4 regions of the Staphylococcus hyicus genome follow, and region 4 is predicted to be linked to each of the others. Evidence: riboswitches for the same ligand, from Rfam matches in the RefSeq annotation. Region 4 holds a riboswitch; each other region holds the start of a gene.
The links. A riboswitch is a leader RNA that binds a small molecule or an ion and turns the genes downstream of it on or off. The one in region 4 is predicted to bind S-adenosylmethionine.

Region 1 (3,475 bases), 490 kb from region 4:
ATTTGAAGACGATTTTAATATGTTCTTTTTTAACGTTAACCTAAACTCTCGGATAAGAATGATTCGACTTGTTCAGGTGATTTTGCGTGAGCAGAATGTAAATGATGTAACTTTTCTCCGTTTTTGAAGATAAGAATGCTTGGAATACCCATGACATCATACGCTAACGCCGCTTCTTCAACTTCGTCACGATTTACAACAAACCATTCATATTGATTGTATTTTTCAACAATAGGGCTGATCCACATATCCATGGCTTTGCAATCAGGGCACCATCCTGCTTCGAATTTGACGATAACTGTTTCATCTTTATTAATAATTGATTTAAACGTTTCCATATCTTGAATCTTTTGCATGTAACATACCTCCATTATAATATATGTTTTAAATTATAACGGATATATTCATAGACGTCATATTTCGTGATTAATAAATAACAAAATAATGAAACTAGTATAAAAAATAGTCTAATTTAACAAATTTTGTTATATTTGATATAAGTCACGCGAGGAGGTTAAAGCATGATTAAGTTTTATCAATATCCTAATTGTACAACGTGTAAAAAAGCAGCGAAATTTTTATCTGAACAAGGTGTGAGTTTTGAACCTATTGATATCGTTCAATTAACACCTACGAAAGATGAATTTAAAGATATTGTGGACCGTTCAGGAATTGAAATCAAAAGATTATTCAATACACATGGTGCAAAATATCGTGAGTTAAATTTAAAGGATAAATTAGATACTTTATCAGAGGATGAAAAGTTAGAACTTTTAGCGTCCGATGGTATGTTAGTGAAACGTCCTTTAGCAATTTTAGGTGATAAAGTTACAGTCGGTTTTAATGAACAAGTTTATCGTGAAACTTGGTTATAATAAAATAGTTGATTGATAAAAACATGTGTGTCATGATTATCTTGTAAACAAATATAGGAGGGGATTCAAGTGGCAGTGCCAAGTGAATTAAAATATTCAAAAGAACACGAGTGGGTAAAAGTCGAAGGAAATGTTGCAACTGTTGGTATTACAGACTTTGCACAAAACGAATTAGGAGATATCGTATTCGTTGAACTTCCAGAAGTGGATGATGAAGTATCAGAAGGCGAAACTTTCGGTAGCGTTGAATCTGTAAAAACAGTTTCAGAATTATATTCACCAGTATCTGGTAAAATCGTAGAAGTGAATGAAGATCTTGAAGACGAGCCAGAAGCTGTAAATGAATCGCCATATGAGAAAGCTTGGATGGTGAAAGTTGAATTAAGCGATGAAAGTGAACTTGATGCTTTAATGGATGCACAAGGTTATCAAGAAATGATTGGCGAATAATATTTTTAAACTCCTAGATATTCCTTTGATTATCTTGGAGTTTTTTTGCACTGAATACTAACTTTTTAGAAGGTGAAGACCATGGCGATGATTAATAAAGTAATTGTTGTAGAAGGCAAATCTGATAAAAAAAGAGTTAAGGAAGTGTTATTAGAACCGGTTGATATCATTTGTACACATGGCACGATGGGCATCGAAAAGTTAGATAATATGATTGAATCTTTGTACGGCAAACAAGTATATATTCTTGTTGATGCTGATACTGAAGGGCGAAAGATTCGAAAATGGTTTTCAAAGTATTTAAGTGAAAGTACAGATATCTTCATTGATTCAACTTTTAGTGAAGTGGCACGGTGTCCACGAGATTACCTCTCAAATGTTTTAGGGCGGCATGGATTTGACGTCAAAAACGATTTTTATGTAAAAGGAAAGTATTCATATCATGAGTGTTTTAGAGCAATCGAACAATACATTTAATGAACAAGAACAAGATATTAAATTAATCTTTGGCTATACGCCGATGTGTGGTACGTGTAAAGTGTCAGAACGCATGTTACACATCGCTAATAGTGTCACGCAATTGCCTTTAGAAAAACGAGATTTAAATTATTATCCTGAATTTAGCCAAATGTTCGAAATACAATCTGTTCCAATTTTGTTAATTATGCACAATGATAAAGAAGTTGATCGCATTTATGCATTTCAATCTGTTACATTTTTACTTGAACGGTTAAAAAAAGTGATTGACGAAATTCGAGGATAGTGATAATATTTAAACAATTCAATATTCAGAAAACTCTTATCTAGAGTGGTGGAGGGATGTGCCCTATGAAGCCCGGCAACCGTCTAAATTTAGAAATGGTGCCAATTCACATAAAGTATTTATACTTTTGAAGATGAGAGAAACGCATCGAAATCTATGCTTTCTCTTATTTTTATATAGGAGAAAGCTTTTTTTGTTCTGAAATTTGATAATTCGCAACACATTGAGGGGGAAGCGATATGATTGAGCTTAAAAATATCGTTAAACAGTACGAGAGCAAATCTAAATCCGTTTTAGCTGTTGATCATGTTAATCTAACCATTAACACAGGTACCATATTTGGTATTATTGGTTTTTCGGGTGCGGGAAAAAGCACTTTGGTGCGACTGTTTAATTATTTAGAAACACCAACGTCTGGCGATGTTGTTATCGGTGGAGATCATATAGGCCACTTGAGCAAACAAGCGCTAAGGTATAAAAGACAAAAAGTGGGCATGATTTTCCAACATTTCAATCTATTGTGGTCACGCACTGTACTTGATAATGTACGATTTCCGTTAGAAATTGCGGGTGTATCGAAACGTCATGCTAAAGCAAAAGCATTGGAATTGATAGAACGTGTTGGCTTAAAAGGGCGTGAACATGCGTATCCATCAGAATTATCAGGTGGTCAAAAACAACGTGTTGGTATTGCTAGAGCACTTGCAAATGACCCGGAGGTATTACTTTGTGATGAAGCAACGAGTGCATTGGATCCGCAAACAACAGATGAAATACTCGATTTATTAATTCAATTGAAAAAAGAGCAAAACTTAACCATTGTGATTATTACGCATGAAATGCATGTTATACGTCGCATTTGTGATGAAGTTGCGGTCATGGAAAATGGAAAGGTAATTGAACAAGGTAAAGTATCTGAAGTTTTTGAAAATCCAAAACATTCAGTCACTAAGCGCTTTGTGCAAGAAGATCTTCAACCTAAAGCTGAATTTGAAGACATTTCAGGTCTCGTCAAGTTAAATTCAAATGATAAACTTATAAAACTCAACTTTTCAGGTGAAGTGACGACACAGCCTATAATTTCGTATATTTTAAAAACGTATGATGTGGCTGTAAATATATTAGAAGCCAATATTAAACATTCTAAGTCAGGGGCTATTGGTTTTATTGTTGTACATATTTCTAACATCGACCAAACACAGTTTGAGCAATTAAAACTTGATTTAGAATCGAAACAAATTGAAGTTGAGGTGATTGCCCATGGGTAAAAGTTTTACTGAGATATTGCATGAAATGCTAACACTGCCAAATGTGCGTTGGCCAGATGTATGGACTGCGACCTATGAAACACTGTATATGACGATTATCTCGACTTTCTTTGCATTTA
Region 2 (3,475 bases), 1.1 Mb from region 4:
CACATGCGATGCAAGAAGTATTATCATATATTCAAAGATGGATGAAGACGATTGAAAAAAGTAAAAGCTGTGATACATGAAATCAGTCATGTGTCACAGCTTTTGTCTTATCCTTTGAAGCCGCCTGTCTCTTCAAGATGTTGCGTATCATCACCAAATTTTTTGAAGTTCTCTTTAAAACGTGCCACTAAATCTTTTGCTTGTGTTTCATATGCCTCTTTATTTGTCCATGCGTTAATAGGTTGTAAAATTGTAGTCGGCACATCTTCTACTTTTTTAGGAATATTTAAACCGAAAATATGATCCTTTTCAAATTCAACATTTTTTAATTTTCCACTAATCGCATCATTGACCATTTTTCGTGTATGTCTTAGTTCAATACGGTTACCCACACCGTATTTACCACCGGTCCAACCTGTATTGACTAAATACACATCAACTTCGTGTTTATCAATTAAATTACCGAGAAGGTCAGCATAGACTTTCGCACTTAATGGCAAGAATGGTGCCCCAAAACATGTTGAAAAAGAGGGTTGAGGTTCAGTAATACCACGTTCAGTACCCGCAAGTTTTGATGTAAAACCGCTTAGGAAATGATACATTGCTTGATCTTTTGTTAACTTAGAAATAGGAGGTAATACCCCAAAAGCATCTGCTGTTAAGAAAATAATTGTATTTGGATGTGACGCTTTGGACGGAACGACAATGTTATCTATATGGTGAATTGGATAAGCAGCACGCGTGTTTTCAGTGAATTTGTTATCGTCGAAATCGACATATCCTTGTGAATCCACGACGCAATTTTCTAAAACCGTACCATATCTGATGGCTTTAAAAATTTGTGGTTCTTTTTCTGCGGACAATGAAATGGCCTTGGCATAACAGCCACCTTCAATATTAAAGACACCATTTTCATTCCATCCATGTTCATCATCACCGATTAATTTACGATTAGGGTCTGCTGATAAAGTCGTTTTTCCAGTACCAGATAATCCAAAGAATAATGCAACATCACCTTTATTACCCACGTTTGCAGAGCAATGCATACTCATTATTTTTTGTTTTGGTAATAAGTAATTCATCACAGAGAAAATTGATTTTTTCATTTCACCCGCATATTCCGTGCCCCCGATTAAAACGGTTTTATGTTTGAATGAAATAATGACAAACGTTTCAGACCGTAGTCCATCTTTGTCTGGGTCGGCTTTGAATGTTGGTGCCGATATAACTGTAAAGTCAGCTTTGATTTTTGAAGCTTCTTCTTTAGAGCTTGGCTTAATAAATAAATTTTGAGCAAATAAATTATGCCACGCAAACTCATTGACGACTGTTAAATCAAGTTGTGAATCTTTATCACTTCCAGCATAACCATTGAAAACAAATATCTCATCTTTACTGTCCAAATAATCAATCACTTGGTAGTACAAGTTTAAAAACTTTTCTTCTGAAATCGGCTGATTAACCGTACCCCAATCAATATCATCTTTGACTTGAGGATTGTCTACGATATATTTATCTTTTGGAGAACGTCCTGTATATACGCCCGTTTTTGCATTAATGGCCCCAAATTCTGTGAGTTCAGCTTCGTCTCGTTTTAAAATTTTGTTGTAGAGTTCAGTAGTAGTAAGTTGAAAATGAGATGAAGGCTTGGTTTTTAAAGCGTCAATTGCTTGTGTATCAAACGACATGGTTTATCCCTCCAATAGTGATTTCGGCGATGTAAGCCTTTACAATTCAAGAGTATAACACAATGATTTCATTATCCATACTGAAATTAGGTAATTTGGAGAGAAAAATAGTAAAATAATTAGATTGCTGTATCGGTTTTATATTTGTGTTACATAAACTCAAACTGAATTGACACTGTTAAAAAATTTATGTAATATAGGACTAACGGATTCTCTTATCCTGAGTGGTGGAGGGACATGGACCCAATGAAACCCAGCAACCTCTTCTTTTATAGAAGAAAGGTGCCAAACCGTTTGCAGACATATACAGTCTGAACGATAAGAGCGAATGGACGTTAAAGGCCTTCTCTCTATTTAAGAGTATGAAAGGCTTTTTTTATTGGCTCAGTTACAAAGAGAACTTCGTAATAAAATAAAAAGGAGCTTAATATGACTTACAATAGACGCTTATTTACTTCAGAATCAGTTACTGAAGGACATCCAGATAAAATTGCCGATCAAATTTCAGATGCAATTTTAGATGAAATTTTGAAAGGTGACCCGAATGCACGTGTGGCGTGCGAAACGACTGTTACGACTGGTATGGCTTTAATTGCTGGAGAGATTACAACTTCTACTTATGTAGACATACCTAAAGTTGTTCGTGAGACCGTTAAAGAAATCGGATATACTCGAGCAAAATATGGGTATGACTATAAAACAATGTCTGTACTTACAGCTATCGATGAACAATCACCTGATATCGCACAAGGTGTAGACCGTGCTTTAGAATATCGCGACCAAGATCAAGATGAAGTATTAAATATTGGGGCTGGAGACCAAGGATTAATGTTTGGATATGCGACAAACGAAACAGACACATTTATGCCGTTGCCGATAGATTTATCGCATAAGTTATCTAAGCGTTTAACGACGGTTCGTAAAGATGGAACATTAAGTTATTTAAGACCAGATGGTAAAGTACAAGTTACGGTTGAATATGATGAAAATAATCATCCTAAACGTGTCGATACGATTGTCATTTCATCTCAACATCATGAAGATATTGAATTGGAAGACATTCAAGAAGATTTAAAAAAACATGTGATTTATCCAACTGTTGAAGATCATTTAATTGATAAAGATACGAAATTCTTTATTAACCCAACTGGACGTTTTGTTATCGGTGGTCCTCAAGGTGATGCAGGTTTAACTGGTCGTAAAATCATTGTTGATACGTATGGCGGTTATGCGCGTCATGGTGGCGGTGCATTTTCTGGTAAAGATCCTACGAAAGTAGACCGTTCGGCTGCATATGCTGCACGCTATGTTGCTAAAAATATTGTAGCTGCAGAATTAGCAGATAAATGTGAAGTACAAATTGCTTATGCAATCGGTGTCGCACAACCGGTATCGATAGCTATTGATACATTTGGCACAGGAAAAGTGTCGGAAAACATTTTAATAGAAGCTGTTAGACAAAATTTTGATTTGCGTCCAGCCGGAATCATTAAAATGTTAGACTTACAACGACCGATTTATAAACAAACTGCGGCTTATGGTCATTTTGGACGCAATGATATTGATGTCCCTTGGGAAAAGACAAACAAAATTGATATTTTAAAGGAAGCGGTAGAAACGCTTAAATAAATTTTCTCAATAAAGATTCGCGATTTTATTCGCTTTTTTATATAATGATTATAATAAAGCAAATGAAGGAAAAGGTAGGTCAATGTCCATGTCACAATTAGATCCCATTCAAATTGGGTTAATCGTTGCGAGTGTGCTCGCATTCTTATTTCTTATCA
Region 3 (3,475 bases), 760 kb from region 4:
AGGTATTGTTTGATTCACATATTCAAATAGTCTTTGTAATTTATCTGTTACACTTGCTTCATGCACGATTACTGGCATATCAGCAATTAATAATTCTCTTCCCGTTAAAAAATTTGACTGGTGTTCGTCTGGTTCTAACCAAGGATTTGAAATATATGAAGGGCGTGCTGTGTAAACAATATCATCATCGTATAAGTCTCCCAATTTTAAACGTGGATGGTCAGTCATTTATAATTTCTCCCTTAATAATTGATGTTCCTTTTGAATTGTCGATAATAATTCATCATCTTGTAATAAATTGGCACCCATCAATGCAATAATTTTCGCCCCTTTTATCAATGCTTTATCACCCATAGGACTCGCTGCTGCTTCTCTAAATCGATGCGTGTGACCGACTAAACTACGCGGGCCAATTTTAATATGTGGATGAATTGTCGGAATCACATGACTCACATTTCCCGTATCCGTCGAACCATATCCAAAGTCGTCATGACTGACTTCTTCTCCTAATTCAATAGCATAACGTTCAAATAGTGCATCAAGTTCGGGTGATTTGATAAATTCGTTTACCCCATTTTGTATTGGTCCAAACTCATAATCACACCCAGTTTGAATCGCTGCCCCTTTGGCAATACGATGCACACGCTCCGTTAATATATCAAGTGATTTTCTTGTTGTCGCCCTTGTGTAAAATCGTGCATGGGTATAGTCAGGTATAATATTTGCGGCTTTACCGCCATCTAAAATAACACCATGGACACGTTCTGATTTTCGAATATGTTGTCTTAACTGTGCAATACCATTGAAAAAACTTAACATCGCATCTAAAGCATTCTTGGCATCATGTGCATTTTCTGATGCATGTGCACTTTTACCGTAAAATTGAATATCTAATACGTCTACAGCAAGCGTATGAATCGTAGGATACGTTTCATTCCCCGGATGAATCATTAGCGCCACATCGATGTCATCAAAAAGTCCCTCTTTGACATAAGACGCCTTGGCACTACCATTTTCGCCCCCTTCTTCAGCAGGACAACCAAAAATTACGACGCTCCCCCCGAGTTCGTCAACCACTTGTTTAAGCGCTATCCCTGCAAGGACACTTGCGGTTCCAATAATGTTATGACCACATGCATGACCTAAACCTGGTAGTGCATCATACTCTGCTAAAAATCCAATTGCTGGTCCTGGTGCATCAGCATCATATGAGGCAATAAAGCCCGTCGAATGTCCCGCAATATCTTTTTGAATATTAAAACCATGTTCAGATAAATGATCTATGAGTAATCGTGAGGCAAATAATTCCTCATTCCCCAATTCTGGTCGATCATGTATTTGATGACTCATGTCTAAATAATGTAATCGATGATTATCAATATAATCTAATATGCGTTGTCTCACTGAAACCAAAGTAAAATCTCCCTTCAAAAAACAAAAAGTTATCATACGTGATGTACAATGTTCTCCTATTAATAGTCGTACATCAAACGTTGATAACCATTTGTATGTCATTTATCTATCAATAGTCTTCCACTATTGTTGGATTTCGCACCTTTATCGATTATCGATGAGGTTGCAGGGCTTCGTAGGGCCAATTCCCTCCACCACTCTTGATAAATTTTGATTTAATTATTACTCATTTTATCGGAAATCCGCTCATTTGTCATGCTATTTTCATTATTTTCACAATTTTTCGGGATTTAGCTGAAGTAGCGCCATAGCACTGCTTTATATAAAAATAAGATTAACCCTGATGATATAAAGTTGCCCTTTAAAGCGAGCCTTTAATTTTGACTTCTATGGTATAAAGCTTAACTAAAATGTATATAGCGCACATTGAAATCTGTATTGACGATGTGCTTTTAAACGTTATACACGTTTTAAATCATGCCCTTCATGAAAGTTATAGGTTTTTGAAGCGTTAACGCCTGATATTCCTAACGTCTGTATGTATGGTGCAATGAAGGCATAGAGATATGGGTCATGTGCTCGTGTTAAGGGAGTACCCTTAAAAATCGAGGTTGAAACAGTCACCCATATTAATATTATGGCTATCTACATATCTAAAACAACACAACAATTTACATATAAAATTGTCCATACAATACTTATTTTTAACCTGACAAATTTAGTAAGCGTCCGACTTTAATACGTTGAAAGATATGTTAAAATGAAATCAATAAAGGAGGATGACAATATGCCGAAAATGAACGTAGAAAGTTTTAATTTAGATCACACTAAAGTCGTTGCACCATATGTGCGACTAGCTGGTAAAATGCAAGGTGATAACGGAGATGACATATACAAATATGATATTCGATTCAAACAACCGAATAAAGAACATATGGATATGCCAGGGTTACACAGTTTAGAACATTTAATGGCAGAAAATATCCGAAATCATTCTGATAAAGTTGTAGATTTAAGTCCAATGGGATGTCAAACAGGTTTTTATGTTTCTTTTATCAATCATAAAGATTATGGTGACGTATTAAACATCATTGAAAATACAATTCAAGATGTGTTAAATGCCACGGAAGTGCCAGCTTGTAACGAAGTCCAATGTGGTTGGGCAGCAAGCCATTCATTAGAAGATGCTAAAGTCATCGCTCAAGCATTTTTGGATAAGCGCGATCAATGGCATGATGTGTATGGGGACGGTAATTAATATAACGTTGGTTAAGCTTGTTACACCATTAAAGCAGGCTTAAGAGCTAAACTTGCTTTTCATTTTATAATGCGGTCCTATCCGAAAATCAAACCCGTTCCAATGTGAAGAAGCTTGATTTCGTAATTTGAGGAAGTTTTAAAACAATCTAAAGGATTTAGGATATCAGTCAAAATGATATTTTAAATCCAGCATAAAGACTAAATGTACTAATAAACATAAATAACATCCAACAACGGTCATGTACTCATGAATGTTGTTGGATGTTTTTGCTTCATACTGTGTCCGAGGCCTATTTCTTATATTTATAAGTCACGAATCAATTTCATTAAGTGAAACTGTAAGGGTATTCGTAAATACAATAATGGTTTAGGTAATTGCATGCCTTCTATCTCATCGATGCGTCGCGCCATATAAATATTCGCCGGTAAAACTGCCCATAAAAATGCAATGATGATATGTTTAAATATATAACCAGGGCGCCGTAGTAATAAGGTAACACCGAAAATGATTTCAAACACGCCTGTCACGAACACTGCTAATTTACGAAACGGTAAATAGTAAGGCACAATTTTCCGAAATGTTGTTTCATGCGTAAAGTGTAATATGCCAATAGTCACGAATAAAATACCAAATATCACGCGTTGAAATTGTTTCATGATGAATCACTACTCTGTAATGATTTTATAAATAAGCTTTGGTGTTTCAGCAGAATCAGAAATCGTAATATTGTCATATAATTTCTGTTTAACCGCTTCAACATCCTCTTGGTTCGCGTGAATTGTTAATAAAGATTCCCCTTCT
Region 4 (3,475 bases):
ATAATATTATAATAACTCCCAATATAGGTATAAAATGCAGCACTAAAGCGACCAAAATTAATGCAATGGTGCCTAATATGGTATCTTTAGGTTTAATTTTTGAAAACAATAATGCCACTTCCAAACTTAAATTTATAGTCACTATTTTACAGGCTTTGAGAGTGGTTTACAACAGACGTCATACGCTTAACTTTAAGCTTATCTTAACAATTTGAACGCGCTAAACATCTTCTTTTTTATCTAAAAAAATACGTTAAAAACCTTCGCCAAGACACATTTAAAATAGTTTTGAGATCACCTGAACAATTTAAATAACTTTATATCGCCTTCAGTCTAGTTCATACAATAGGTAAGCTGTATTTCAGTTATCACAACTCAAATACAGCTTAACTCATGCGTATCTCATTTACATAATTATAACAAAAATGTAACATATTCGTCTAAATTTAGCGTCTAAATCTTGAAAGTTCTAAGAAATGGTATAAATAAGGTGCCCAATCATTAAAATTAAGTAGAAAGCCATCATGCCCGACATTATCTGGCACAAAAAAATGACGGTGATATTTGAAATAATTACCTATAGCGGCAACTTGATCGTCTGGATATAATAAATCATCAGTAAACCCCATCGTTAACACTTTCGTATTTAAATTACGAAATACGTCATCCACATCGTGACGCGCTCTAAAAATATTATGACTGTCTAAAACATCGAGCAGTGTGAGGTAACACTTTAAATCAAAGCTTGTTTTAAATTTATCACCTTGATGTTTTTGATAGGTTACTACTTCATCCGGCGTAAATCTCGCTTCATAACTTTTAGACGACCGGTATGTTAAAAAACCTAATTGTCGCGCAATACTTAAGCCTTCCCTTCCTCCTAAATGTATCGCTTGACGTGCGATTTCATTAAATGCACGTGAATAAGAAGACGTTTTTACGGTAGAAGCCAGAATGACTGCCTTTTTCACTTTAAATTTTTGGTTATACAAGAGTTCTAGTACTTGCATACCACCGAGAGAGGCGCCTATCAACACTTCTATCGTTTCAAATTGAAGCGCTTGTAACCCTAATTCAATAGCACGAACGATATCACGGATTGTTAACCTCGAAGGGAATTGTGAATCTGTTAGCCGCGAACTAGATCCAAATGGACTTCCAATCACATTAAATGTTAAAAATTGGTAATCATGTAATGGCATATAGCCTCCATCAATAATTTCACGCCACCATCCAGGGTTATCTTCTGTACCATAAGTTAAATGGTTTCCTGTTAATGCGTGACATACTAATACCAGAGGTTGTCCTCGATATCCTACATGTTCATATCTCAATTTTAAATCTTGAATCATTTCACCTGATTCTGTTTTAAATTCACCTAAATGCAGTGTATCAACTGTATAATGTGTCAATTTAGCATACCCTCCCTCTAAACAAAAAAGTTGTACTACCGTCTGTACGGCAATACAACTCATGTTAATCATTGACTTATCACTCGAAACATTCGTTGGTTTTAGCACCGTACTTATCACTAAGTGGTTGCTGAAGCATCACAGGGCCAAATCCCTCAACTTCTCTTAATAAGCTTTCAGTATTCAATTCATTAATTCATATCATAACGTATTCAGAATATTCATGCAAATGTTTACAGAGGTAGAATAAGTCTTAAACATGCAACACTTACCATACCTATAATAACAGCAATGGTTAAACTCCTTGATATCAAAGTAGCGAGAAGTGTTGGGATAACTGCGAATACATAAATCCAGTTTAAGCGAAATCCAAAGTGACCAGTTTCTTGAATGATCAATCCATCAACAACTAAGGCAGCAAACAATGTAATTGGTATAAAAGATAACCATTGAATGACTTTTTCAGAAAGTTGTAATTGTGCGATTGCGATGAAAGGCGTAATACGTAATAATAATGTGCCTATACCAGATAGAATAATGGTCCAAAGAATATACATTGTCATCGGTCCATCACCACCCCTATTGCAGCTGTAACCATTGATGTAATTAAAATGGCGATATAAGATGGCATTACAAGACTGAATACCATCATTTGTATAACGACAATACATACCAGTTTTAAATAGAGATGTAACTTGGGTTTCGTAAGACCTTCAAATTGACTTAACATAAGGAAAATAAACATGGCGATAATCGCATAATCCAATCCTAACGCTTCAGGATTCGAAAAGATATCACCGAGTAACGCACCAAGAATACATACAAAAATCCAAAATATGTAAGCTGTAATATTGATGCCATGCATCCAACGTCTCCCGATTACAGCTCCTTTTGAATGTGGTGTAATTGCGATACCAAATGTCTCATCCGTTAATAACGATCCGATACCTACACGATGAGGTAAAGATGTCGCTTTAAAGTTTGGGGCGAGAGTCATACTTAATAAAAACATACGACTGTTAACGACAAGTGCTGTGAGTACAATAATCCATATAGGCGTTTGAACAGCCATTAATGCAATAATGATAAATTGAGCAGCACCTGCATAAACGAGTATAGATAGTAACGCGATGTCTAAAATACTAAAGCCAGAGGCAATACCTACGATACCGAAAGAAAAACCAACACCTGCATAACCGAGCAACGTAGGAATACAATCTTTGACACCTTGCCTAAACGAATTGTAAGCCATTGCACCTCACCCCTCCTTAAAATTAAAACTATTTTAGTATAAATCAATAAAAATTACCATAAGGTTAGTCTGAGGTGTGAGTGACGTCAGACTATCGTTTGTCTTAAAAATACTGAATTCTTGCCGTTGATGGATAATTAGTTTTTCCAAAAAAGATACCTTTAATATCATAAATACGCGCTATGTCATTAAAATCCCCTCCCCTACACATTTACGCATAAAAAAACTGGATGTATCTTAATAGACCCATCCAGCTACTCATTTATTAAAACGTGCTTAGCATTAACTTTTGTCAAAATTATTTTGCTTCTGTAATTTTACCTAAGAAGAAACTATCCACTTCAGTTAAACGCCCTCTCCATAATGTCGAACCTACAGATGGAATTGGGTGACTACCATTTAAATAAACGCGTGCATCTTTGAGATGAATAAAGTTCGCGCCACCTTTGCTTGATTTCGCAGATTCACTCGCATCTGAAAATTGTTCACTAAATTCTTTAGCAACATCATTGCCATCTTTAAACGATTCACTTAAAGATTTGTAGTAATCCTCAGCAGAAACTAACGTCCCTGAAACAATTGATCCATTAACAAGTAAAGAAATATCTAATGCAAAACCATTTTCATTCGTAGCCTCTACAAAAGATTCTAAAATACCGTCTTTATTCGTCGCTTCACTCATATTGATACCCCCACACGATTATTTTTTAGAAACCGTATCATCATTGATTTCTATTTTAGTTTGAATGCCTTTAGCTTCTTTAGAAACCTCATTTTTCTTGATTTTCACTGATTTTTTGTTTTTCGTCAG

Region 1: another riboswitch for S-adenosylmethionine. It lies ahead of SHYC_RS09470 (methionine ABC transporter ATP-binding protein); the one in region 4 lies ahead of metX (homoserine O-acetyltransferase MetX).
Region 2: another riboswitch for S-adenosylmethionine. It lies ahead of metK (methionine adenosyltransferase); the one in region 4 lies ahead of metX (homoserine O-acetyltransferase MetX).
Region 3: another riboswitch for S-adenosylmethionine. It lies ahead of SHYC_RS03520 (M20 family metallopeptidase); the one in region 4 lies ahead of metX (homoserine O-acetyltransferase MetX).

What each region holds. Positions count from the first base shown of each region.
Region 1 is NZ_CP008747.1:2,007,820-2,011,294, reverse strand. It holds gene SHYC_RS09495 (thioredoxin family protein) at 36-356, opposite strand; gene SHYC_RS09490 (arsenate reductase family protein) at 522-875, shown strand; gene gcvH (glycine cleavage system protein GcvH) at 945-1,325, shown strand; gene SHYC_RS09480 (toprim domain-containing protein) at 1,407-1,802, shown strand; gene SHYC_RS09475 (thioredoxin family protein) at 1,768-2,088, shown strand; SAM riboswitch class I at 2,122-2,228, shown strand; gene SHYC_RS09470 (methionine ABC transporter ATP-binding protein) at 2,328-3,356, shown strand; gene SHYC_RS09465 (methionine ABC transporter permease) at 3,349-3,475, shown strand, end outside.
Region 2 is NZ_CP008747.1:1,156,086-1,159,560, forward strand. It holds gene SHYC_RS05515 (alpha/beta hydrolase family protein) at 1-80, shown strand, start outside; gene pckA (phosphoenolpyruvate carboxykinase (ATP)) at 108-1,688, opposite strand; SAM riboswitch class I at 1,901-2,013, shown strand; gene metK (methionine adenosyltransferase) at 2,118-3,317, shown strand; gene SHYC_RS05530 (NERD domain-containing protein) at 3,406-3,475, shown strand, end outside.
Region 3 is NZ_CP008747.1:780,873-784,347, reverse strand. It holds gene ldmS (L-aspartate--L-methionine ligase LdmS) at 1-228, opposite strand, end outside; gene SHYC_RS03520 (M20 family metallopeptidase) at 229-1,449, opposite strand; SAM riboswitch class I at 1,513-1,623, opposite strand; gene SHYC_RS03515 (S-ribosylhomocysteine lyase) at 2,201-2,671, shown strand; gene SHYC_RS03510 (DoxX family protein) at 2,977-3,330, opposite strand; gene SHYC_RS03505 (pyrimidine-nucleoside phosphorylase) at 3,340-3,475, opposite strand, start outside.
Region 4 is NZ_CP008747.1:20,793-24,267, reverse strand. It holds gene SHYC_RS00130 (DUF2232 domain-containing protein) at 1-142, opposite strand, end outside; gene metX (homoserine O-acetyltransferase MetX) at 447-1,412, opposite strand; SAM riboswitch class I at 1,486-1,587, opposite strand; gene SHYC_RS00120 (AzlD domain-containing protein) at 1,646-1,975, opposite strand; gene SHYC_RS00115 (AzlC family ABC transporter permease) at 1,972-2,664, opposite strand; gene gvpU (gas vesicle accessory protein GvpU) at 2,963-3,346, opposite strand; gene SHYC_RS11770 (hypothetical protein) at 3,365-3,475, opposite strand, start outside.